DNA from 3 places in the Bradyrhizobium sp. USDA 4461 genome. Region 2 is predicted to be linked to each of the others. Evidence: riboswitches for the same ligand, from Rfam matches in the RefSeq annotation. Region 2 holds a riboswitch; each other region holds the start of a gene.
What was found. A riboswitch is a leader RNA that binds a small molecule or an ion and turns the genes downstream of it on or off. The one in region 2 is predicted to bind cobalamin.

Region 1 (8,117 bases), 510 kb from region 2:
CAAGTTCGACGATCCAGCGCTGGTCGATCTCGAAGGCGGTACGAAAGACCGCTTTCTCGAGCTCCGAGAGGATGTCGAGATGGGCGACCGAACCCTCGTGGGCGAGGATCGATTGCCAGATCGCCGCAGTATTGGCGCCCTTGACGGCCAGCAGTTTGGCGAGATGCGGATTACGCACCGAGATGGCGCCGGACAAGGTCTTGTGGGTGTAGATGTTGGCCGGGATCGGTTCAACGCAAGCGCTGGTGCCGCCGCAGATAATGCTTATCGAGGCGGTCGGCGCGATCGCGATCTTATGGCTGAAGCGCGCCATCACGCCTCGTTCCAGGGCATCCGGGCACGGCCCCCGCTCGCGCGCGAGCGTCACGGATGCCGCATCAGCATCGCGACGGATTTTCCGGAACATGTTCAGATTGAACGACTTAGCCACGACGCTTTCCATCGGAATGCTCCTGGCCTGCAGGAACGAGTGGAAGCCCATGACGCCAAGGCCGACGGAACGCTCACGCAAGGCGGCGTAGCGGGCACGCTTCATGACGCCCGGCGCCACCGTGATGAAGTGGGTCAGCACGTTGTCGAGGAAGCGCATGACGTCCTCGATGAAGCCAGGCTCCTCATTCCACTGGTCCCAGGTCTCGAGGTTGAGCGACGACAGGCAGCACACCGCGGTACGCTCCTCGTCGCGATGATCGATGCCGGTCGGCAGAGTAATTTCGCTGCACAAGTTCGATGTTGAGACCTTGAGGCCGAGCTCGCGCTGGTGCTTGGGAAGCGCGCGGTTCACTGTGTCGATGAACAAGAGATAAGGCTCCCCCGTCTGCAGCCGGTTCTCCAGGATGCGTTGCCACAGCTGACGGGCGTCGATTTCACGGATAACGTCCCTGGTCTTTGGACTGCGCAGCGCGAACGCAGTGCCGGCGCCCACGGCACGCATGAACTCATCGGTGACGTTGATGCCGTGATGCAGGTTGAGACTCTTGCGGTTGAAGTCGCCGGACGCCTTCCGGATCTCGAGGAACTCCTCGATCTCGGGATGGTGGATATCGAGATAGACCGCAGCCGAGCCGCGCCGCAACGAGCCCTGGCTGATCGCCAACGTCAGGCCGTCCATGACGTGGATGAACGGGATGATGCCTGAGGTAACGCCGCCCTTCACCTGCTCGCCGATCGAGCGAACATTGCCCCAGTAGGTGCCGATGCCGCCGCCGTTAGAGGCAAGCCATACGTTCTCGTTCCAGGTGCCCACGATGCCTTCGAGCGAGTCCGACACCGAGTTAAGGAAGCAGGAAATCGGCAGGCCACGCGTCGCACCGCCGTTGGAGAGCACCGGCGTGGCTGGCATGAACCACAGCCGAGACATCGCATCATAGAGACGTTGGGCATGCGCGACATCGTCCGCGAAGGCGCAAGACACTCGCGCGAACATGTCCTGGATCATTTCGCCGGCGAGCAGATAACGGTCGCTCAGCGTCAGCTTGCCGAACGGCGTCAACAGGTCGTCGCGCGTCCGATCAAGCTTGAGATCGGTCGGCTTTAGCGATGGCGCAAGGGGCTGCGGCAGCGGAGCCAGCGATGGCGGCGGCACAAGACACAACTCAGGCACGCCGGGCTCTGGCTGCGGCTCGATGAGATGACCATGCTGATCGAAATCGTAAGACGGCGACATCGGCGACCCCGCGATGTTAGGCGGGGAACCGCGCGGACGACTTGCGAGGAAACCGGTCAAACGTCCCCGGCTGCAAGCGACCCAACGGGGCACCCCGCCCGAGGACTTTCGTTCAGTCGCGGCAGGTCTCCTGGCTCGCGGGTCATTACGGCTGTCGGCCTTCCCGGCGCTATGTCGCGCTAGTGGCCATGATGACAATCGCTCGCCGCTTACAGTTGCGGGGGCAGCCCCGGAGTAGCCGTCTTCGGCGCACCGGGTTCCCTCTTAGCTTCCGACCTACAAGATCTGGGGGACGGAAGACCGTGACTAGCTAGAAATAGGCACGACTCGCAGGGATTCGTCAACTGGGGGTCCAGATTCAAAAGGCAAAAAACCTGGCGCCCGGACGACTCTGTGGCCGCGGTCGCTTCTGCTGCAGGTGATTGGAGGTGCCGTTGGGCCGCATTCCGGTTTCCGTAGCTTGCGCAAGGTCCAAGAAATTCCTGGCTCGCGCGTCGCATTGATGGAATGTGTGAAACCACGCTTCAGCGGAGAAGGAATTCGGCAAGGCGCTCTCCGACCTGAGTCGCAGCGCTCCCGCTCGCCGGGACAAATGGCATCTGGACAAAGTCGTTATCTAGTCGCGGGCGAACAATATCGGCTCTGGCGCGCCGCCGACCAGAATCGCCTCGCGCTCGACGTCTTGATCCAGCGACGAAGAGGCTCGCGCTGCACAGTGGTCCTCCTGTCACGGCTCCAGCGCGACCTGCAAGCCCTCCTTGCTTTCAACATGAACGTAACGGGGGCCGATCGGCCGTCCCCTGCCGCTGGCGACGGTGACAACGGCTTCCAGAGGCGCGGCGCGCGCATCCGCCTCGGGGCGAGACAAGATCAGGTCGGCGTGAAACAGCCCTTCCGATTCGAGGCCGGTGGCATCCACGCCAAGGGCTGCCAAGCTGGCCAAACAACTTTCAAACTCTTCAGCGTCGCGAAAGCGACGCTGGATAAACGTCGCGCCGGCAAGACGTTCTGTCACAAGACCACGGTTTGCGAATGTCGCGGCCAGCGACTCAAATGGGAACATTCGCAGCACGAAGGAGATGATCCATGGTTGCTTCTCTGTCGCATCGAGTATCTCGCTGAACGTCTTCTCGGTAACGTAGCCGATGCATCCGGTCGACATGATAACATCCACGGAGCGGAGAATGCGCGCGCTGTCCGCCGATAGCGCCTCCTTTTCAAGGTCAGCGACAATGCCCTGCTCCAAGAGGCCAACACTCTTTGCATAGCTGATCGCCCGTGCCGACACATCGAGACCGATAAAGCGTGCCAATCCGACATCAGGCCAGGCTGCATAAAAACTGCGATCGAGACTCACCAGTGTCTCAGAACTGATTGCTCTCATCTCACGCCGGGCGTAGCGGTGACGCAAGCCCCCGAAGGTCAGCGGAAAGCGATGCACCGCTGCATTGATGCCGTACGAACAACCAACATCGAGCACGACGGGCTTGAGGCCGGTTGCCGACGCTTTCGCTGCCAGGATTTGGCGCACAACTGGCTCAGCTACGTCCGGGATCATATAATCCAGGTCGCCGAGGACCGAGAAATATGCCCTCGGATCATCCGAAGCATAAATATCGTGGAATACAGCTTTAGACCGATTGATACGCGAGAAATCTATCCGCAACGCAATGTCTCCCATCTCATCTGCAAGCAACTCGACGGCTGGTGCCTTCGCACTCGCCTACGCTTTGGTTATATAGGGTGTATAAATCGGTCTAATATCCGCCGATGCGATAGCAGAAGCGGCAAGCGGACAAGAGCATGAAACCACCCTCTCTGCGTCGCGGCGTGAGCGACCCTGCTGTTGCGTGAAGAAACCATCAGCCGGCTCAGCCCACCGATAGAAACTTATTCAGAGATGAGCTGCGCCGGCGCCCTTGGAGATGAGCGAAACCTGAATGACGCGGTCATAAACATCCCGCCGGTTCGTCAAGGCTGAATCGAAATGATCCCCACCTTCCGGTTTGCCTGCCGGATGCACCTCGACTTACTGCGAGCACAAGAGCGGCTGCGCGGCCGGCCCGAGCTGAAGACTCTTCGCAGGATCGAGCTCGGCAGAGCTGGCGGAACCGCCCCCGGAGAAGATGGCTTGCGCCGGTGGATTGTAGAAATGTTCTGCAGGACGCGATCGCCAAGCGGACTCGCCGCCGTGACTGTACACTGAACCTCCGACAGCGTCGGAGCCGGCGGGCGGTCGGCCGCCGAAGAAGCTGCACCTTGCTTCGAAGCTGCCTGCGCACGACTACCATGATACTGGTCCCGCGCCGATAAATAGCCGCTGGGAGAGGCATTCAGCCGGGTTGAGAGAGATCGAGGCAACGGCAGGCAACATGAGAAGAACCGTTTTGTCACGTGATAAGATTGGCTGCTTTGTGAGCGCGAATGGGCCAGCACCCTAGAAACGCAAGCTGACCGAAAGCTGACGAGCCTTCGTCACCTGATGATCAGGGTTGGCTTCCATTTAGGAAGAAGCATCGGCCTCCAAATTTGAGACAAATTTTGGTGTCGATCCTGCCGTGAAAAAATAGCAGGAATACTCATCCGATCTCGGAGACTGTCATCTTGTATGAGCGCGCCGTCTTGATAGGGCGGCACCGTCGCGAATCGCAACGACGCTACAGGCTCCGAGCAACAGATGTCCGAGCTAGAAGGTACCGCCATTCTAGATCGTGGCTTGAGGATTTATTCCTGATGCGAGCCTTTGAACTGCTCTCCAGGATTCGTCATGCGAATGAACTTCGTCGAATAAGGATAAGAGACGTTCCGCTGTCAGGAGCAAACGTACTGCAACGCACCAACAACTAGTAGATGCGCGGCCGATCCAAGGGATTTGAACAGGAACAGACAGGACGGCATGAAGCGGACGAATTCAACTAGGATCTGATTTGGCCGAAGCTGGCAGCTGCACCGTCACGCGCCGAGCCATTGGATGACGGCGAGCGTCCAGCTCCCGGACGTCCCGCCGAGGACCACTGGGCCTTCACTCGCCCAGCCGCCAAATTCCTTAAATCGACATCTGAGAAGCTGCAATGCGATGTCGGGCAGGCATCCCCAGACAACAACTTTCGCCATCGTGGGTGTACCTCACACGGCCGAATGGCGAAGAGAAGACGTCGCCCAAGTCGCTAGAGCGATTTTCGATCACGTTGCGTCGTATCCGGCTGCGACGAGATAGTTTTAGCTTTGAGAGCACTAGACCTGCTCTTGGGGCCGTTTGCGTCCACCCTTCATACACCGCGTGATCCAACAATTATCTCGTACTGAGCCCGGGACGCGGATTCGTCAGGATCGAACGAGCGCAGCGGCTAAGTACGAATAAAAGGATAAAGGCGCGGGGCGTCCGAGCTTTGATGTTTGTCAGAGTAACCTGGGTCCACTCCACGTCTTTAACGATCGAGCTTTTGAGGACTTGGTCAACGACCGGCTGATCCGACCATGCTGGATGCGCTGATGAGACGGGCGCCAGCACTTTTTGGCGCAGGCGCGCAGTTGCGACCGCGAAATCAGCGCCCCACCTTGAGACGCTCCGGAGATTTTGCGAGATCGTTGGACAAAATCAACGAATGCTGCGGATCGCCAGACGGGAGGCCGCTAACTCGACAGACATGCCACCAGACCATGTGAACGCAACCAAACGAAGCTGACACCGGCATTGAAAATCTGTCCGCCCTTACCGGCAAGGCCCATTACATCAATCACCTCGAAATCGTCTGAGTGCCGTCAGCTTCTCGAAAGCTTGTCCGTCCTACCGTACGGCGTGAATATCTAGACGGCGGTGCTCCCATGGACGGTCGCGGAAAGGAGCGCTGCAAGCGCACCGAGCAAAAGGATGTAAGTGGCAGGACCTGTTGAATTCTGCCGCTCAACACCGCTTGTTCGTCGCGATCTCGGGCCGCACTACGTGACCGTCTTGTGGCGCACTCTTATATCGGAGGACCTATAATGTCAGTCGACCTATCGCCAACCGCCAACTCAACTGTGGCTTTATCTGGAACGCCCGCCCCGCCCTCTTCGGCGCAGGACTTTTCCAGCTTTCAGGCGATGCTGGTCAGCCTCGCGTCGAAGGACACGACCAGTGATCGTTCCGCACCGCAGGAGCCGGTGCCCACAGACGCAGCCAAGCAACTGACAGAGGAACTCACACGGGAGACGCGGAGTATCCTTCCACCAGAGATTAGGGCAGCGCTGGATGCATATCAGGATGACCCACAGCCGTCCGGTGCGGCGAGCAGCCCAACCATTGCGGAGGCACCCGTACAAAGCTCAAGGATCACCTGGAACGGTGGCACGCTGACTAATGCGGAACTGCAGATTGTCTCTGTGCTGAACCGCCACAAGGACAAATGCCCGCTTGATTGGAAGTCTCTGGGAGATTTGGCCAACGATCCCTCGACCCCGCCGGATCTAAAGGCGGCGATCGAGGCGCTGCAGCAGGACCCCGAGCTCTTCTATGCGATCGGTTCGCAAGGTGACGGCCGCTGTGGCGGCAAGATCAAAGCGGGCGATCTCTGCGGCTTTTCCGATCACCACCCCCAAGTTGCCGCGTTCCAGGAGCAGCGGGCGCGGACCTACGAGCAGAACTACATACCATCCGACGGGACCGGGAATGGTGAGCCATCGGTCATGGCCCTGACCGATGCCCTGCGCGAACTCTACCGCTATTCCGATAACCTGCCCAAGAACTTGAGCCTCGCGGATTTCAGGCACATCGTGGACGGCAACGCCGACATTGGTAAATGCCCCCCACAGGTCCTCGCGGCGGCTCAATATTTTCTCGACCACCCGGATCAATGGAAGCAGTTGTACGGCGGCTCGATCGATCAGGTTCATAAAGAGGACTTTCTGCAGGTCGCTTCATCATCGATGAGTCTCACTCGACCCGAGCTGGATACACTAAACACGATTAACAAGAACCAGGACGCCTTCTTTGGAAATGGCGTTCTGACCCGGGAAAAGCTCGTGAGTATGGTGGACGACAAGAGCCTTTCCCCCGAGGTACGAAAAGCGGCCTCCCAGCTGCTCTCGGATCCTGTGCTGTTCGGTTTGATGAACAACGCGATTACCGGCTACAAAACCCACCACAAGTTTTTCGACTTCGGCGGCGGCCATACGGTTGACTCAGGAAACATCAGCAAAAACGATTTCAACCAGTTCTTCAACAACATGTCTGGTGCGAACCGCGCCGCTCCACAGTCGAAGACGCATGCCGCTCAAACGCCAGCCGAACAGGAGGCTACCGCGGACATGATGAATGGCGTGGCAGACCAGCCCGACATCAAATCTCCCAAGAAGAATGGCGGCGCCTTCATGCATGCACTTGAAGACGTGCTGAAGGTAGGCTCGAAGGTGCTCGACTGGACAGCGACCGCCGTTGGTGTACTCGGCTTCATTCCAGGGCTGGGCGAACTGGCCGATCTAGCGTCAATGGTGATCGAGGCCGAGGCGCAAGCTGCAAATCTTCTGCACACCGCGATCAGCGGTGGCAACATAAAGCAGGCGCTGGAGGAAGCCGGGCTCAGTCTCGCGGCGCAGGCCGTGGGCTGCATCGCCGGCCCCGAGGTCAAGATAGCCATACGGGAAGGCTTGGTGAAGCAGGCAATTCAAGAAGCGGCGACGGCCGGCATCAACCTGCCGGTGTCGATGGCTCAGTCCTACGCGGAGAACTATCTGGATAACCTCAAGGCACGGATTGAATCCGAGCGCACGCAAGCTGCAGGTGCCTACGCCTAGCCGTAGCGGCAGCTATCGATAGAGGGTGAAGCTGGACCGAAAGGGAGCTTGCGGGGCCACCGCGCGGTAAGGTCGTCCGCGCGGTGCAGGTTCCGCAAGTTCCGCCGGCATTCGATGGTTACACCTACGAGCGTATTTGGCGCTAGCTAAACGGGCGCATTTGTCGGCTGTACTTGAGCGCCCGACGACATTCTCACATCGCGTGCGCCAACGCGAAGATCTCGCGAGCTGATTGCGCCACCCATCGCGGACTGCCAACTTTACGCCGCCACAAACCGTACGGAGCGGCGAACCTCACCAGTTTACGTCATCGGATCGAGAGCACATTAGTGATACGTGAGGCTCAAGGTCGTTGTCTCCAGCGCCTCCTGATCGTGTCCGACAAGGTCGTCCAATTTTTATGGTTCTGCCACGAGCGGAGCAGGAAGATCGCTCTTCGTTGCTGACTCGTACAAGTAACTTTAACCTGCCGCCCGCCCGTGTGGCAGGATGGAGACAAGTCGCTGAGCGGTCCGAGGCAAGTAAATTGCCGAACGAGCTGCGAGTATTCCCGGTTGGGTCATGAGATTGGGCCACATCAAAGATCAAGCCCATTTTATCCGTTCTGGGCGCCTACATTCCGCTCATCAAAGCTGCGCTTGAATGAACAGCGGGCTTGCCTGATCGAGTGCCACATCGG
Region 2 (8,117 bases):
CGGTGCCCGTGGGAACGGCACGGTTGCGGATCTCGCTGACACTTAACGTCGGGCAAGATGATGTATCCGACATGATCGACGCGCTGGTCGAAGAAACCTGGGGACAGGTGCAATGAGGCCGCGCATCATGCGGCTCATGTCAAAGGCGCGCTCGACGCACGCAGATGCTCCTTCTTGAATGGAGCCCTTTGGAAATCAGATTGGCAAGGCTCACCTGTGCGGGGCCACCGGCGCTTCCGGTAGCATTCTCACGAGTCCATCGATCCTTCAATGCCAGGCTCAAGGCGTGTAGGCGAAGGCGCAGAAGGCCGCGTTCCAGCCGGTGATCGCAACCGTTGCGTGCAAGAAAGTTACGGCTTATGCCGGAGCCAAAGCAATGGTCTTAATAAAGATCCAGCGATACTGCGTTTACGAGACCGGCGATCGCTTCGTTAGTTGATGAAGGAGAAAGACCATCCGATGCCGTCGCGAGCAACAGTGTTCCTCACATCAGCGGGCTGGGCAGCCGTCGTGGCTGTAATTCTGCTGTATGTCATTTTTAGCCCCAGCTGAGCCGGGGACGCCTCAACCGGACGATCCGTATCGATTCCATGACGAATGATCCGACGAGGATATTGTTGCTTAAATTCTCGCCGAGACCGCGCTTAGATCCGACCATATATCGCAGCGCATTTCTGCGGCTTCAGTCAACCGGGTTGGCGAGGGAATGAACGATGGCGCGGACACTGTCCGTCGCGGACGATCGATGCCCGCAAGGCGCGGCTCTCCGATATCGTTCAAGAGACAGGCGCCAAGACGATCCATTATCTCTAAGACGTCGGCGACAGCTGGGACCATATGATCAAATTCAAAAAATGGTTCGACAACGCGACGATAGAGGGACTTCCTCGAGCCCGCGCGTCGTTGTCCGAAGACGTCTGCGGTACGCCAGGCTACGCCGACTACCTTGAGGGCATCGGCGACCCTACTCATCCAGGACATGAAACTATGCGCCTGTGGGGACCCTAACAGTTCGATCCGAGCGTCGTCGAGCGGAAGACGCTCGAGGCCGCCGTCAACGCACTGTCCGGATTTTAGAAGCCGGGCGTCGCTCCACGCGGCTCAAATTGACGTCAAACGTCAATCAAGGGACCGCAGAGCTACGCTTGCGGCTCGACCGAAGGCGCGTTAGACGTTCAGACAATGCGAAGGTGCCAGCGTCAGTTCAGCAGATCGACCTTGCCGGTGTCGAGCCGGTACAGACCCCCGACTACCTTTAGTCTGTTCTGCTCAACTGCCGCCTTCAGAACCGGGTCCGCCGATTTAAGTTTGTCAACGTTATCGATTACGTTCTGCCGGATGGCATTGGCGAACGCATCACCGGTTTGCTGTCGGGATTCCCGTACCGCAGGCGCAAGCGCAGCGACGAGGGACGGAATATGTCCTGGCGACGGCTTGTCGTCGTTGAGCGACTTTATCGTGGCGTCTATCGCGCCGCAATGATCGTGACCGAGTACCAGGATCAATGGCGTTTTCAGCACAGCGACCGCATATTCCATGCTGGCGATCGTGTCATCGTTGGCAAAATTGCCGGCGAGGCGGCAGACAAATAGGTCACCAAGTCCGCTGTCGAAGGCAAGTTCAGGCGCTATGCGAGAATCGGCGCAGCTCAGAACCGCCGCATATGGATTTTGTCCATCGACCAAAACCTGACGCTCGTGCTTGAAATCGCCGCCTCGTGATATGCCTTGGACAAACCGGTCATTGCCTTCGACGAGGCGCCTGAGCGCGCCATCCGGCGCAAGGATATTATCCGGCTTGGGTGGCCTTTTTGCTTCCTTGGCGTCAACTATGTTGTCGCCAAGCCGCATGCCAACCGCCGAAAATGCCAACAGCGACAGCAAAAGTGACCGACGCGTAGGCTTTTTCATGAGCGCGCTAGATATATTCGGGGAATGGTGGGCATGCATGTGTCGCCTCATCGCGCGGCTTTACGCCATCCCGTGGCTTCAGCTTCCGCTTCGCTGCAGAGCCAGCGTTCACCCTGCTTCTTTGTCATGTCGATTTGTGTATAACCGAATTGCCCGGGCAAGTGATAGATGCGCTCGCCGTTGCCGCTCACGGTGCCTTTTATCAGACACTCGGGCGAGGGCGGGTCCGATAGCAAAGCGGATCCGAGCAGGAGCTCCTGGGCATCGGTTGGTACCGAGCTCGCGCCAATGATGATCGTTCCCTTGTTGCGGCGACGCCAATCCCAAGGCGTGATAAACGCCCCCGACCATAGGCCGGCATAGGCATGGCTCGCCACAACCTCATAGACGGCGTAGACATGGATATTTCGACCCCATGACAGTGCCCAACCCGAGCGTACCATCCACGCGTTCACGTCTTCGCCTTCGATGAAGCAGCTCCCGAGTGACCTGCCGTATTCGTCTCGCCCGGTGGTATGACAATCCCAACTTCGTCCGTTCGAATGCTTGATAAGTTCATCGCGAGCAACTATGCCACAAGTCCATTTCTGACCGTGGGCGTCGAGGCAAATCTGATCCGTCTCCGGCGCGTCGATGCCCGAGAGCCGAATTTTAGTTTGCTCGATCTCAATCGTATTGCCGTCGACGATGCGCGGAGGGCCGCTGAGTTTCGCTGCGCAGGCCGGAGATGTGATGGCCGCGAGCAATACAGCCATCATTGCGCGCAGTTTCATCCCGACAACCTTTCTCTTGGTCCATCCGCTCAGCACCACGTGCAATCCGGCGTCGCTACATTCGACTGCTTGATCGCGCCATGTCTGTTATTTGACCTGTGTTGCATCATTCGACGTCGGTTAGTGAAAGCTTGGTTGTGATTTCCAACCTACGCCCTGACGTGACGTGAGGTTCAAGTGATTTCTTCCAGTATGGGCGAGCCAAGAGCTGGCACGGGTTCGCCTCATCCGATGTCGACAAGCCCCGCGACACCGTAGCCCTCGCCCCAGGCAATCTGGAGAATAGGTATTTGGATGTCGGTTATCGGATCTTCTCGCGAAGAATGGTCGGCGATAGCAAAGCCCTCGGACGCGTCGAAGGTGCGGTCGTTCTACTTCTTGGTGGAATTCTCGAGCTCCCGTCGGGAGCGCGGCCCCGAGAGGCGCTGTGGCCGATCGGATTGGAGCGCTTCGGGCCACCGCTTCTCATCGCCGGAAGGATCGATCCCGATGGCGCCGATTTGTCCCAGACGTCTCCGCGCTATCTGGGCATCCCGCCCAAAGAGACGGATCGCATCCGATTCCGGCGGCCAGCCGCCTACCTTCTCACTCGAAAAGCTCGCGAGCTTCAACAGACATGTTGCCGAAGCAGATCCAGATCGAGACGAAGATGTACGTGGGTGGATATCCCTCTCTCGCCGCCCAGCAGGCCGCGGGAACGGCCACGACTTTTTCGGTCGCGGGTGGGATCTTGCTGAATTGCTTGTGCGCAACGGTCTTGCGTTGAATTGCCCGAATATTCGGAAGGGCAGATACCACGAAGCTCAGCACGAGGTGCGCGTGGCCCAGGTAGCTGGGAGGGCAGCTATGTCGAGCCGATGGCTTGAATGCGCCGCCTGTCTGGACGAATTCCCATCCCAGGCGCAGCCAGTGCGAGGCATCGATCCACAACATGCGTCATCGCACTCAGGCAGCCTGCTCTGGTGCAGTTTGGGCGACTCACGTACGCATCGTTCTCAAGCACCTCACTGCGCAATAGGAACGAAATGGTTGCAGCCAGCCGTGAATTGCCGGTCTCTTGTTACGGGCTTGAAGTGGACGGCCGACTCAAAGCCGAATTTACCACGAGAGATGGCGCCCGCGCGGGTGGAGAAGAATTAAAGAAGCGCTTTCCTATGCTTCAGATCAGGATTTATGACGCGCAGACGAATGCACATGAGGAAATCTAGATCTTCCGTCTCCATTCTGTGGTCCATCCATCGCGGATGGCTGCGGAGCTCCTCGCCGGGGGTACTCGGGAAAGGGGCCCGCCGCCATGAAGAATGACGGCGTCGCTATCACTGCCCCGTTCCCGGGTACCCATTTAACCGGTCTCGTCGCTGCACTCGGTCCCGCGTGCCGCCTTCGGCGTCGCTATGCTCACGCTCCTGCGGGTGCCATTTTGCGTTGAGGCGATGCGCTACGCGCACGCCTGATCAAGAGGCCCCGGCGAATTCCCCTGCAACATGGGATTTAAAGATGGCCGCGCCGCAGATTGCGTCCGCTCACCGCACGTGTGCGGGCCGGGCCAAGCCGGCTCTCGTAAGCTGGTACGTCGTCGCCTGGTCATGGTATCGAGTCTCTAGCGGATTGGGCCGCTAGCAACGGTGCTGCCTGCCTTTGTCCTGTGACGAGATGCGAGAGAGGCTGCCGGTCTGTTGCAAAGACAGATCAGCACAGGTCAACGCTTCCGAGTGCGTGTGCTTTGGCTGCTGCTCAGAGCTGCTCAGCGCGCCAAGGACGTGCGTCGCGATCTTGCTCCGTGCGATCATTGACTGAGGCCCTTCGCGCCTTCTCTCTTGTTTCTCGTTCATTTGGCTCGATCCGATCGAACCAGGAGCCTGGAGGAAAGGCCGCGATACGCTTGGCAAGGAAAGATTGCGGCTGCCAATCCTGTTCTTCGCGCTTCTCGAAAGTGATGACGCCGTTGTGGGTAAAATAGCGGGGGCCCGGAATCTTACAGTTCACCAAAAGCAAAACGCGCCACAGATCACCCTTCGCTGTCGGCTTGTCATTCGATTTCGCCACGTAATCCACCACAACGGGCTCAATGATATCGCAGCGGCCGCGCCGCAGAAGAATGCCGAGCTTGCCTCGTGCGGTCGTCACGAAGTTAAAGTTAACAGGATCGTGCAGAAAGCGAAGATTTGCGTCCCTTTCGCCATCAGTGACTTCACTGGCAATCAACGAGAGGGCAAAGGCGCGCCAACCCAATTCAATCGGCTTTGCATATGGCGACGCAAGTCTGATCGTTCCGTCGGTCGCGATCTTCCAAGTGATTGCGTACTGTTCGTCTGATTTGTTATCTTGGTGCCTGGTCCAGGAAAAGTACACATACTCTGTTCGGTCAATCCCTTCGGCTACTCCCCACGAGCGAGGGACGAAGTGAGCCACCTTCGAGACCTTGGAGATGATTTGTTCTATGGTCTCGCCGTCTTGCGCTCGCCACGTTGACTTGACCCTTTCGACGAGAGCGCTGTCGTTGGCACGAACATTGTTGTTCGTCGCTGCCAGCCCGGCCAGGCAAATCAGCGATCGAGCGAAACAGAACCAGAATACGCGCGTTCCAGCCATTCTCTTCATTGCTGCCGGCCCATCTGGTTCTCATCCACGCGTCAATTCCAAAGAGGACAATCTTCAACGTGCCTGCGAGATCGTTGGAAGTTAGCGGCAACGTGACGCGAGCACCTGCTGATGTCCCGCGCGAGCAGGCGCGTCCCTCGATGTCACGCGCCGCTAACCTCAGTGGTCAGCCAAAGCGTCAACTTGCAATGCTGGACCTGCCCAGGAGGAGAAGCCTGGGCGAGCGAAGACTTGCATTCTTCGTGCCAGGCAATTGGCACCAGATTTGTGCCGCCTCTGTCGACTTCCCGACCTGCTTACCTCATTTATGTCGCCATTAAGCCTGTTCGCGGCGACTTTCGACTTTAATGGCTGATTCCTGTCACGCGCTGCATCTTCGAGCAACGCAGTTGGGAAGCCTTGCTGCCGGAAGCCTGACGACAGTTGGGTGCAGGATTGCCGCCATCGAACCATGTGGTCGGAGGTCGTTGTCGCTGCTGCGGAGATGGAAAGTGCGGCGAAGCCGCTCGTCAGCGGCGAGCGATTTGGAATCGGCGCTAAGGAAGTTCAAAAGTCACGCAGGCGAAGCGATATGAAATTCGTCGCTCGCGTAGGACACGTTAGCGGGCGCCTATGTGGTCGTCGTCGTAGTCAACATTGGGGAGTTGCACTTCCATGCAGTCGTATCGACCGGACAAGAAGGGAAGTCTCAGGTCGGGCTAGCTTCGGCTTGAGCTGCTCAACATTCTCGAGAGCATCTGCCTGACGGCCGGGTTCATAAATGCCTTTGCTATCCAGCCGAACAGGCCGACCGTAAAGACGGCAGCAGCAAAGACGCCGAGGGCACTCCAAACAGCCATTTTCATTACGGGCTACTCTTTTCGTTGGTGAGTCACTATGCTTGCTTTGCGCAGTATCGCCAAAAGCATCCGCATGGCGCCTACCAGGATTGGTGGTAGATCAACATGCTCGCTCAGTATGCTGCCGATTTTGCGCATATTGTGCCTGTTCACGCTGATCCTTGGTCGTTGGTGGAGAACCGGGGGCGCATCGAAGCGTGCTAGATGAGCGCTTCGAAAGCTGGATCGCGTGAAGAGCGGCCTGTCCCGGCACCGTGACCTTCATCGCGAAGGCCGCATTCGTCTCTTGCACGATCTGACACGCGGTCCGACGCGAACGCGCCTCGGAGATGGTCATCCCGATATCCAGATTGGAGAGTGGCTTCAACGTCGCGATCAAGAGTGGCCGTGTATCGTCAGCAGCATCACTTTGACAGGTTGACTGCGGAGTTGTCTTGCCGATAATCCAAGTCGTCGAGGTTCTCCGGTTCGGCTTGATCCGGAGCTAAGAGGGAAGCCGGTGATGCCGGCGCTGCCCCCGCAACTGTAAGCGGCGAGCCGCTGTCCAACAGAGTCACTGAAGCCCGCGCGGCTTCGGGAAGGCCGGACAGTGGCGATGATCCGCGAGCCAGGAGACCTGCCCCGACAATATGTTCGTCCGCGGGCGGGGTGTCCCGGTGGTACGCCAAGCAGCCGTCGCTCGCGTGACGTCTCCTGCCTGCGTCCGCCATGGCCTTTGCCCCCAACATGGGGTTAACGGTATGTCTCTTCTCTCACTTCCGGTTGCCACGCTCGGAACGCCGCGCATCGGTCCAAGACGCGAGCTCAAACTCGCGCTCGAAAGCTATTGGGCCGGAAGAATCAACGAACAGCAGTTGCTCGAGGACGCAGCCGGCCTGCGTGCGGCAAACTGGGCGCGCCAGAAATCCCTCGGTGTCACCATCATTCCGTCGAACGATTTCTCGCTATACGACCAGGTGCTCGACACCAGTGTCATGGTCGGCGCCATCCCGGACGTCTATGCCTCGAAAGTCGAGCCTGCTTCCCTCAAGACGTATTTCGCCATGGCACGCGGTTCTCAAAGCGACAGCCAGGATGCGAGTTGCGGTCACCGACCTCGCGGCTATGGCGCACCCGCGCAGGAGATGACCAAGTGGTTCGACACCAATTACCACTACATGGTCCCGGAATTTCATCGGGGGCAGACTTTCAGGCTCTCCTCTCGCAAGCCTATCGAGGAGTATGAGGAAGCCAAGGCCCTTGGCTTTCAAACCCGCTCTGTCCTGATCGGCCCGGTCACCTTCTTGAAGCTAGGCAAGAGTGCTGATCCCGCGTTCCAGCCACTGGCACTACTGGATGACCTGGTACCGGTCTATATCGAGGTTCTGCAGGAATTGGCCAGACGCGGGGCGAATTGGGTCCAGTTTGACGAGCCCTGCATGGTCCTCGATCTGGATGAGGGGACAAGAAAATCTTTGCTGCATGCCTATGACCGGCTCGTCAAGGAGGGGCCGGCCATCAAGATCATGGTCGCCAGCTATTTCGGGGGCCTTGGCGAAAATCTTCACACCGCCTTGCGCCTACCTGTTGCCGGCCTGCACGTCGATCTGGTTCGGGCGCCAGAGTTATTGGACCAGATCATTGCTGCCGGGCGAAGTGGTCTCGTTATCTCACTCGGCGTGATCGACGGCCGCAATGTGTGGCGGACGAATTTATCGGCGCTGCGCCAGCGGCTCGATTCCGCCATTGCGAAACTCGGCAGGGATCGCGTACAGATCGCCCCATCCTGTTCGCTGCTTCACGTGCCGGTCGATGTTGAGCTCGAAACGGGGCTTGCTTCCGACGTCAAAAGCTGGCTTGCGTTCTCGGTTCAGAAGATTCGCGAGCTTGCGACGTTGGCACGGGCACTCGCAGGCGATCAGAATGTCGCCGACGCTCTCGCGGAATCGGAGCGCGTCACCATCCGCCGCGGAACTTCGCCGAAGATCCGTGACACCAATGTCGCCGCCCGGATG
Region 3 (8,117 bases), 3.1 Mb from region 2:
TGCAGCCTGATGGGTTTCGCGGAGCTTATCATCGGGCCGCGCGTTGCGCGGACCCGTCGGCTCTACCCATCCACAGACAAGAGCGCGATGACGATTCAACCGAAGCTCATCGCGCCTTAGCGGCGTGTGCTCATAAGATCCGGGGCCCGAAGTCGAGGACCATGAGCTCCTCATCGTAATACGTGTCGTCATACTTTGAGGCCTTTGTCTCCACGCCATATTCTCGAAAGCCCACGCTTTCATAGAGGTGTCGGGCAGGTTGGTTGTCTCGGACGACGCTCAACTGGACGAGTTCGACATTTTCACGCGCGGCATCCAGCACCGCGTTCAACAGCAGACGTCCGATGCCGAGGTTTCTTGAAGTTGGTCGAACGTACATGCCGAACAGCCTGCCCTTGTGAGCATTCGGTCGCCCTTCCTGGACGGCGAAGCCTGCTGTCCCGACAAGTTCGTCGTCTCGAAGCGCCCCCATGATGTGCGCGTTTTCAAGCCGGCTCGCGAACCATGTCACGTCCAACCCGTCCTCCAGCTCAAAGGTGCTTCGCAACAATTCTGGATTTGCTCTGAGCGCTTCCAGGCGGATTGCCTTGAAAGACGCCGCATCGCCTGACCTCAGGCGTCGGATCGCAGCGTTCATGCACGAGCCTTCCATTTCGCATTTCGTTATTCGCGACCTTAGCGGGCAACGACTGGCTGTCACAAGGTCGGGACAACGTCGCCTCTTGGCCCATCGCGACATGGCCGCAGTTGCGTAAGGGCCGGCCGGCGTCGGAGCGAAGCAGACATCGCCGAAGATTCGGGGGAACGTTCACTTGCTGCGTGCGACCTCCGCAGCCTTGCGCCAGCAATCCCGATGCGGCGGGTGCGACAAAACAACCCGACGGGCAACTCAGCAAAAACGCGTCAAGGGCTCGCTACAAAAATTTTTCGCTTTATCCGAAGAGCAATTCGGTGTATGAATTTTCCCGTCTCGCCCGACACGAGGGGCGCTTCGCGGTCGTCACGAACGCGGGTCGAGATGCGGTGGACGCGGATTGTGCAGTCGACGAATGCGCATGAAGCGGACGGTGAAATCGTGCAGGCCTGACGCCCTAGCGGTAGGTGTCTCTTCCGATTGCGCAAATGCGCGTTGTGAAGACGGTGACAACAAAGCCAAGTCTCGCCGGGGAGAGCACGTATAAGCCGTAACCCATCGCGCAGGGAAAGCCGGATTGCTCCGGTTACACCCGTGGTCCTACCCCCGTGCTTTCTACCTATTGCACGGGGCCCATGGGTGCGATCGGCACCCGGCTTTCCCTGCGCCCTCTGTGAGAGGAGGGCGGAACGAACAGCAAAGCTCGGGCAAATCATGTCGCGAGAATGCAAAACTGCGTCCTCATCTACAACTGTCATCGCCCGGCCTCGACCGGGCGATCCAGTACGCCGCGGCCTCTCGGCTCAAGCACAGCCGTCTCTGGAATACTGGATCACCCGCTTTCGCGGGTGATGACAGCGAGAGTGCGGCAATTGAATCGAACCCCATCCTCATCGTCGTCCTGGCGAAAGCCAGGACCCATTACCCCGAATGCGCATTGTTGCGCGCGCTGGGGCCACAATCCCGTTCATCACCGAATGTGGTGGTTATGGGTCGCCGGGACGACGGCGTGGAGGGAGTGGCGCGCTTGTCCATCCAACCGAGCCGGGCCGCCCCAAAAACAAAAACGCCCCCGAGACGGAGGCGTTTTGCGTTCGACCACGAGGGCGATCCCGAAGCGGACTTCAGTCCTTCTTGAGGAAGCCCGAAAACTTCTTCTGGAAGCGCGAGACGCGGCCGCCGCGGTCCATCAGCTGCTGGGTACCGCCGGTCCAGGCTGGGTGCGACTTGGGGTCGATGTCGAGGTTCAGCGTGTCGCCTTCCTTGCCCCAGGTGGAGCGGGTCAGGTACTCGGTACCGTCGGTCATGACGACCTTAATCGTATGATAATTCGGATGAATATCGGCTTTCATGACAGTTCCTTCGGCGCGCCGGCGCCCATCTCAAGACATTCAGGTACGGGATTTGGCCGGCTCTATAACCCATGGAGCCCCCCAAAACAAGCCAGGAAAGGGCTTTAAGCCCATCACCGGATTGGGACTTTACCGGATTTGCCAGCCGGGGGTCGGCGGGCCTATGTGGGGGGCAATAGAACCGGTCTAGATTGATGAGCATAGCCGAACAGCTTGAGACCCCGCACGGCGCCCCGCAGCCGCCGCGCGACGCATTGCTCGATGAGGAGGCCTTCATCGAGAGCCAGATCACGGAGCCGGCGAAGAGCCGCGCCCGCCTGCGGCCGCTGCTGGCGCTCGCGCCCTATGTGGCGCGCTACAAGGGGCGGGCGATCCTGGCGCTGATCTCGCTGACCATTGCGGCGATCACCACGCTGATCGTGCCGGTCGCGGTGCGGCGGATGATCGACATGGGCTTCACGCCCGAAGGCATCGCGATGATCAACAGCTATTTCAGCGTGATGATCGCGGTGGTCGCGGTGCTCGCCGGTGCCAGCGCCTCGCGTTACTATCTGGTGATGACGATCGGCGAACGCATCGTCGCCGATATCAGGCGCGACGTGTTCGCGCATCTGATCTCGCTGTCGCCCGCGTTCTTCGATTCCGCACGATCCGGCGAACTGGTGTCGCGGCTCACCGCCGACACCACTCAGATCAAGTCCGCGGTCGGCGCCTCGGTCTCGATCGCGCTGCGCAATCTGATGCTGTTCTTCGGCGCCGCCGCGATGATGGTGATCACGAGCCCACGGCTGTCCGGCTTCGTGCTGCTCGCGATCCCGGTCATCGTGATCCCGCTGGTCGCGTTCGGCCGCTGGGTGCGGCGGCTGTCGCGCACCGCCCAGGACACGCTGGCCAATGCCAGCGCCTATGCGAGCGAGCTCGTCAACGCGATCCGCACCGTGCAGGCCTATACCGGCGAGCGGCTCGCCAGGACACGCTTTGCCGGCGAGGTCGAGCAGGCCTATCAGGCCGCGCGCAGCTCGACCAAGGCGCGCGCGGTGCTGACGCTGATCGTGATCTTCATCGTGTTCGCCAGCGTCGTCGTAATCCTCTGGGTCGGCTCGCATGACGTGCTGGTCGGCACGATCAGTCCGGGCCGGCTCGGCCAGTTCATTCTCTATACCGCGTTCGCGGCGAGCGGCCTCGGTCAGCTCAGCGAGGTCTGGGGCGAGGTCTCGGCTGCATCGGGCGCCGCCGAGCGGCTGTTCGAGATCCTGCGCGTCAAGCCGCAGATCGCAGGCCCCGCGTCGCCGCGCGCGCTGCCGCAGCCGGCACGCGGCGATGTCGGCTTCGACAATGTCAGCTTCGCCTATCCGACCCGGCCCAATGCGCTGGCGGTCGACGGCGTCTCGCTTTCGGTTCGCTCCGGCGAGAAGGTCGCGATCGTCGGCCCGTCCGGCGCCGGCAAGAGCACGCTGTTCCATCTGCTGCTGCGCTTTTACGATCCGAAATCCGGCACCATCTCGCTCGACGGCGTGCCGATCCGGCAGGCCGATCCGGCCGAGGTGCGGGCGCGGATCGCGCTGGTGCCGCAGGATTCCGTGGTGTTCGCGGCCAGCGCCCGCGAGAACATCCGGTTCGGCCGGCCCGACGCCACCGATGCCGAGGTCGAGCGCGCCGCCGATCTTGCGCACGCCACCGAATTCCTGCGCCGGCTGCCTGAAGGTTTCGACGCCCAGCTCGGCGAGCGCGGCGTGACGCTCTCCGGCGGCCAGCGCCAGCGCATCGCGATCGCGCGCGCGATCCTGCGGGACGCACCGCTGCTGCTGCTTGATGAGGCGACCTCGGCGCTCGACGCCGAGAGCGAGACGCTGGTGCAGACCGCGCTCGAGGAATTGATGCGCCACCGCACCACGCTGGTGATCGCGCATCGCCTCGCGACCGTGCTGTCCTGCGACCGCATCCTGGTGATGGACCACGGCAAGATCGTCGAGCAGGGCACCCACGCCGAGTTGGTCGCCGCGGGCGGCCTCTATGCGCGGCTGGCGCGGCTGCAATTCGAGGGGATCTGAGCGAATTGGGGCGCCTATGCGCGCCGCCGATGCGATCCATATGCGCGGCGCGGCGGACATTCCGCCAGAGCATGTCGCCACAACCCTGACCCGGTTGCTGTGATCAGCGCGATGCGCTTCTCTGTGCTCGGAAAGCGACCGATCGGCTTCGGAATGCGGGGAGTGGCGAGATGGGTGGTTTGGTGATCAGCGGCGGCCGGGTGGTGGATCCGGCCAGCGGGATGGACGCGATCGGCGATGTCGCCGTCGTCGACGGCAAGATCGCCGCGGTGGGCACCGGGCTCGGCGGCGCGGAGCGGCAGATCGACGCGACCGGACTCGTGGTGGCGCCGGGCTTCATCGACCTGCACGCGCATGGCCAGACCATTCCGGCCGATCGCATGCAGGCGTTCGACGGGGTGACGACGACGCTCGACCTCGAGGCCGGCGTGCTGCCGGTGGCGTCCTGGTACAAGCGCCAGGCCGAGAAGGGCCGGGTGCTGAACTACGGCGCCGCCGCCAATTGGGCGTTCGCGCGGATCGGCGCGATGACCGGCTCGAATTCGGAAAGCTCGCTGGAATCGTTCGGCGCCGCGATGCGTGATCGGCGCTGGATCGAGAACGTCGCGACCGAGGGCGAGGTCGGCGGCATCCTCGAGCGTCTCGCCAATGGATTGAACGAGGGCGGCATCGGCATCGGCATCCTCAACGCCTATGCGCCGGGCGCCGGCGTGCAGGAATTGACCGCGGTGTGCCAGCTCGCGGCCAATCATGCGGTGCCGACCTTCACCCACGTCGCCTACATGTCTCGCATCGACCCCGAGAGCGCGGCCGAGGCCTATATCCGCCTGATCGGCTATGCCGGCGCCACCGGCGCGCATATGCACATCTGCCACTTCAACTCGTCGAGCAAGACCGACATTGAGCGCTGCGTTGCGCTGATCGCGAAAGCGCAGGCGCAGGGCCTGCCGATCACGGTGGAAGCCTATCCCTATGGCACCGGCTCGACCGTGCTGGCCGCGACCTTCTTCAGCGATCCGAAATTCGAGGAGCGCAACGGTCTCGGCTACGACTCAGTGCAGCGCGTGACTGACGGTCACCGCTTCGGCAGCCGCGAGGAGTTGCTGGCGGCGCAGGCCGCAGATCCCTCGGCGCTGGTGCTGTGGCATGTGCTCGATATCGAGAACAATTCGCATCATCGCGATTTGCTCGACATGGCGGTGCTGTATCCGGGCGGCGCGATCGCCTCCGACGCGATGCCCTGGACGCTGTCGGATGGCCGTCCCTATGGCGGCGACGCCTGGCCGCTGCCGGACGATGCCACCTCGCATCCGCGCTCGGCGGGTTGCTTCACCCGCTTCATCCGCGAATGGGTGCGCGAGCGCAAGAAGCTCTCGCTGCTCGAGGGCATCCGCAAATGCGCGCTGATCCCGGCCGAGATCCTGTCGGCGAGCACGCCGGCGATGCGCGCCAAGGGCAGGCTGCAGGCCGGCGCCGACGCCGACGTCGTGGTGTTCGACTACGAGACGCTGAGCGACCGCGCGACCTTCTCCGCGATGAATCGCCCGGCGGAAGGCGTGCGCCATCTCGTGGTCAGCGGCCAGCCGCTGATCAATGATGGCGTGCTCGACGTCGCGGCGCGTCCCGGCCGGCCGGTGCGCCGGCCCGTCACCGGAGGCTGAGGTGGCGGTCCCGATCCTGCTGGTCGCGGGCTTTCTCGGGGCGGGCAAGACCACGGTCGTCAACCATCTGCTGGCGCATGCGCAAGGACGGCGCATCGCCGCCGTGGTGAATGATTTCGGCGCGATCAATATCGATGCCGAGTTGATCGCGGGCGCCAGCGACGGCGTGGTCAGCCTGAGCAATGGCTGCATCTGCTGCACGCTGGAGGGCGACCTGCTGCGCACGCTCGCCAGTTTGCTGCGGCGTGATCCGTGTCCCGAGTTCATCGTGATCGAGACCAGCGGAATCGCCGATCCCGCGGACATCGTGCGCAATCTGATGGATCCCGTGATCTGGAAGGAGGCGCCGCTGGAGACCGTGCTGTGCGTGGTCGACGCCACGCAGCCGGTGGCCGCGCTGGACGATGCGCTGCTGCGCGCGCAGCTGCGGGCCGCCGATATGGTGGCGCTGAGCAAGGTCGATCTGGCCGATGCAGCCGCGTGCGCCGCGATTCGCGATGCCGTGCGCGTGGTGCGTCCGGCGGCGGTGATCGTCGATGCCGTGCATGGCGAGGTGCCGACGGAGCTGCTGTTTCCGGCGGATCTCGATCATCTGCCCGCGCCGCGCGAGACCGCGCCGCGACGGCCGGTGTCCGACCGGTTCGAGACGCTGAGCTGGACGTCGGAGCGGCAGGTATCGCTGCCGCGCCTGCAGCAGGCGATCGGCAAACTGGCGCCGAAGCTGGCGCGCGCGAAGGGCTTGTTCGAGACGGTCGAGCAGCCCGGACGGCTGACGGTGTTTCAGCTCGCCGGCGGTCGCGCGACCTTGGCTGCCGGCGGCGTGCCGGCGCCCGGCGTGCCACGCACGCGGATCGTGTTCATCGCCGAGATGGGCGCGCTCTCGCGTGCGGAGATCGATGAGGTGATGCAGGGATGCGTCGCGTGACATGAAAGCATGCGTGCGACAATCGCATCGAATTGACAGCCATGCCGACTGCACCTATCGTTTTCGCCGACGGTTCCCTTCGGGGATCAAAAGGGAATGCGGTGCGAGGGTAACCCCAATGCCGCAGCTGTCCCCGCAACTGTAAACGGCGAGCCTTTCGTCAAATTTGCCACTGGGCTATCCGCCCGGGAAGGCGTCGACAGGCGATGACCCGTGAGCCAGGAGACCTGCCGTCAGTCGTGGTCACACGCGAGCACATCGGGCGGGGGCGTCCTGGTGGGATCGGAGCACTGCCTTTTCGGCAAGGCCCCAGTCCGTGTTCGCGGTGACGTGCCACGTTACCGCGAGCCGTTTTCATGTCTCCGTCCTCTCCCGTTGCGCGCAAATGGCGCCTCGGTCTCGTCTGCTCCCTGTCATCGTTGCTGCTGCCGGCCGAAGGCTCGGCACAGACAGCTCCAACCACCAGCCTCGATCCGATCGAGGTCTCGCCCTCGGCCTCAGCGAAGCCGAAGCCTGCGGCGCGAGGCCAGAACCCGGCGGCGTCGTCGCGGCCGCGCGCGAGACCCGCAGCATCAGCGGCAGCGGGCGGCCCACCGCGTGCTGCAGCGTCGGGCACATCGGGGACGGCACCACCGACGCTCAACGCCACCACGCCAGGCAGCACCGGCAGCCGCCTCAACCTGACGCCATTGCAGACACCGGCCAGCGTCGAGATCGTCACGGCGCAGACCATTGCCGAACGCGGCCAGCACAATGTGCTCGATGCCGTCACCCAGAACGCGGCCGGGTTCATCGCAACGCCGGCGCCCGGCAATGGCGGCCTGTCGTTCAGCACCCGCGGCTTTGCCGGCAGCAACTCGGTGATGACCTTGTATGACGGCACGCGCTTCTATGTCGGCTCCGGCACCTTGACGTTCCCCTACGATACCTGGTCGACGCAGCGCATCGAGGTGCTGCGCGGTCCGGCCTCGGTGCTGTACGGCGAAGGCGCGATCGGCGGCGTCATCAACGTGATCCCGAAGAAGCCGCTCAACACATCGTATAACGAGGCCGAGGTCTCGCTCGACAGCAACATGACGCGGCGGCTCTCGGTCGACAGCACCGGTCCGATCAATCCCAATGTGTCGTACCGGATCAACGCCACCGGCAACATGTCGGCTGGCTGGGTCGATCGCGACAAGACCTCGAATGCGGTGGTCTCCGCCGCCGTCCGAGTGCAGGCGTCGGACAATCTCGCCTTCACGCTGTCCGAGGACTACGGCGACCGCAGCCCGTCGCGCTATTTCGGCACGCCGCTGATCAACGGTTCGATCCAGGACGCGCTGCGCTTCAAGAATTACAACGCATCAGACAGCGCGATCCGCTACCAGGACAGCTGGACCCAGTTCAGGACCGAATGGGATGTCGCCGACGGCATCAAGCTCAACAACACGCTGTATTATCTGGCCAGCGAGCGGCACTGGCGCGACATCGAGAACTACAGCTGGAATCCGA

Region 1: linked by a shared signal. The riboswitch ahead of ACVINW_RS18125 (ribonucleoside-diphosphate reductase subunit alpha) and the one ahead of metE (5-methyltetrahydropteroyltriglutamate--homocysteine S-methyltransferase) in region 2 are both predicted to bind cobalamin.
Region 3: linked by a shared signal. The riboswitch ahead of ACVINW_RS06220 (TonB-dependent receptor) and the one ahead of metE (5-methyltetrahydropteroyltriglutamate--homocysteine S-methyltransferase) in region 2 are both predicted to bind cobalamin.

What each region holds. Positions count from the first base shown of each region.
Region 1 is NZ_JBSRXM010000001.1:3,862,274-3,870,390, reverse strand. Features, by position in the region: gene ACVINW_RS18125 (ribonucleoside-diphosphate reductase subunit alpha) at 1-1,666, opposite strand, end outside; cobalamin riboswitch at 1,770-1,986, opposite strand; gene ACVINW_RS18120 (class I SAM-dependent methyltransferase) at 2,394-3,347, opposite strand; gene ACVINW_RS18115 (nodulation protein NolB) at 3,561-3,689, opposite strand; gene ACVINW_RS18110 (nodulation protein NolB) at 3,638-4,060, opposite strand; gene ACVINW_RS18105 (HrpF/NolX family T3SS translocon protein) at 5,651-7,438, shown strand.
Region 2 is NZ_JBSRXM010000001.1:4,374,946-4,383,062, forward strand. Features, by position in the region: gene ACVINW_RS20185 (8-amino-7-oxononanoate synthase) at 1-116, shown strand, start outside; gene ACVINW_RS20190 (IS1096 element passenger TnpR family protein) at 838-1,008, shown strand; gene ACVINW_RS20195 (carbonic anhydrase) at 1,200-1,949, opposite strand; gene ACVINW_RS20200 (thermonuclease family protein) at 1,958-2,683, opposite strand; gene ACVINW_RS20205 (hypothetical protein) at 3,269-3,616, opposite strand; gene ACVINW_RS20210 (hypothetical protein) at 3,709-3,891, shown strand; gene ACVINW_RS20215 (nodulate formation efficiency C protein) at 4,418-5,275, opposite strand; cobalamin riboswitch at 6,563-6,761, shown strand; gene metE (5-methyltetrahydropteroyltriglutamate--homocysteine S-methyltransferase) at 6,864-8,117, shown strand, end outside.
Region 3 is NZ_JBSRXM010000001.1:1,314,859-1,322,975, reverse strand. Features, by position in the region: gene ACVINW_RS06245 (N-acetyltransferase family protein) at 131-637, opposite strand; gene rpmE (50S ribosomal protein L31) at 1,759-1,986, opposite strand; gene ACVINW_RS06235 (ABC transporter ATP-binding protein/permease) at 2,181-4,037, shown strand; gene ACVINW_RS06230 (amidohydrolase family protein) at 4,208-5,698, shown strand; gene ACVINW_RS06225 (CobW family GTP-binding protein) at 5,700-6,623, shown strand; cobalamin riboswitch at 6,677-6,872, shown strand; gene ACVINW_RS06220 (TonB-dependent receptor) at 6,980-8,117, shown strand, end outside.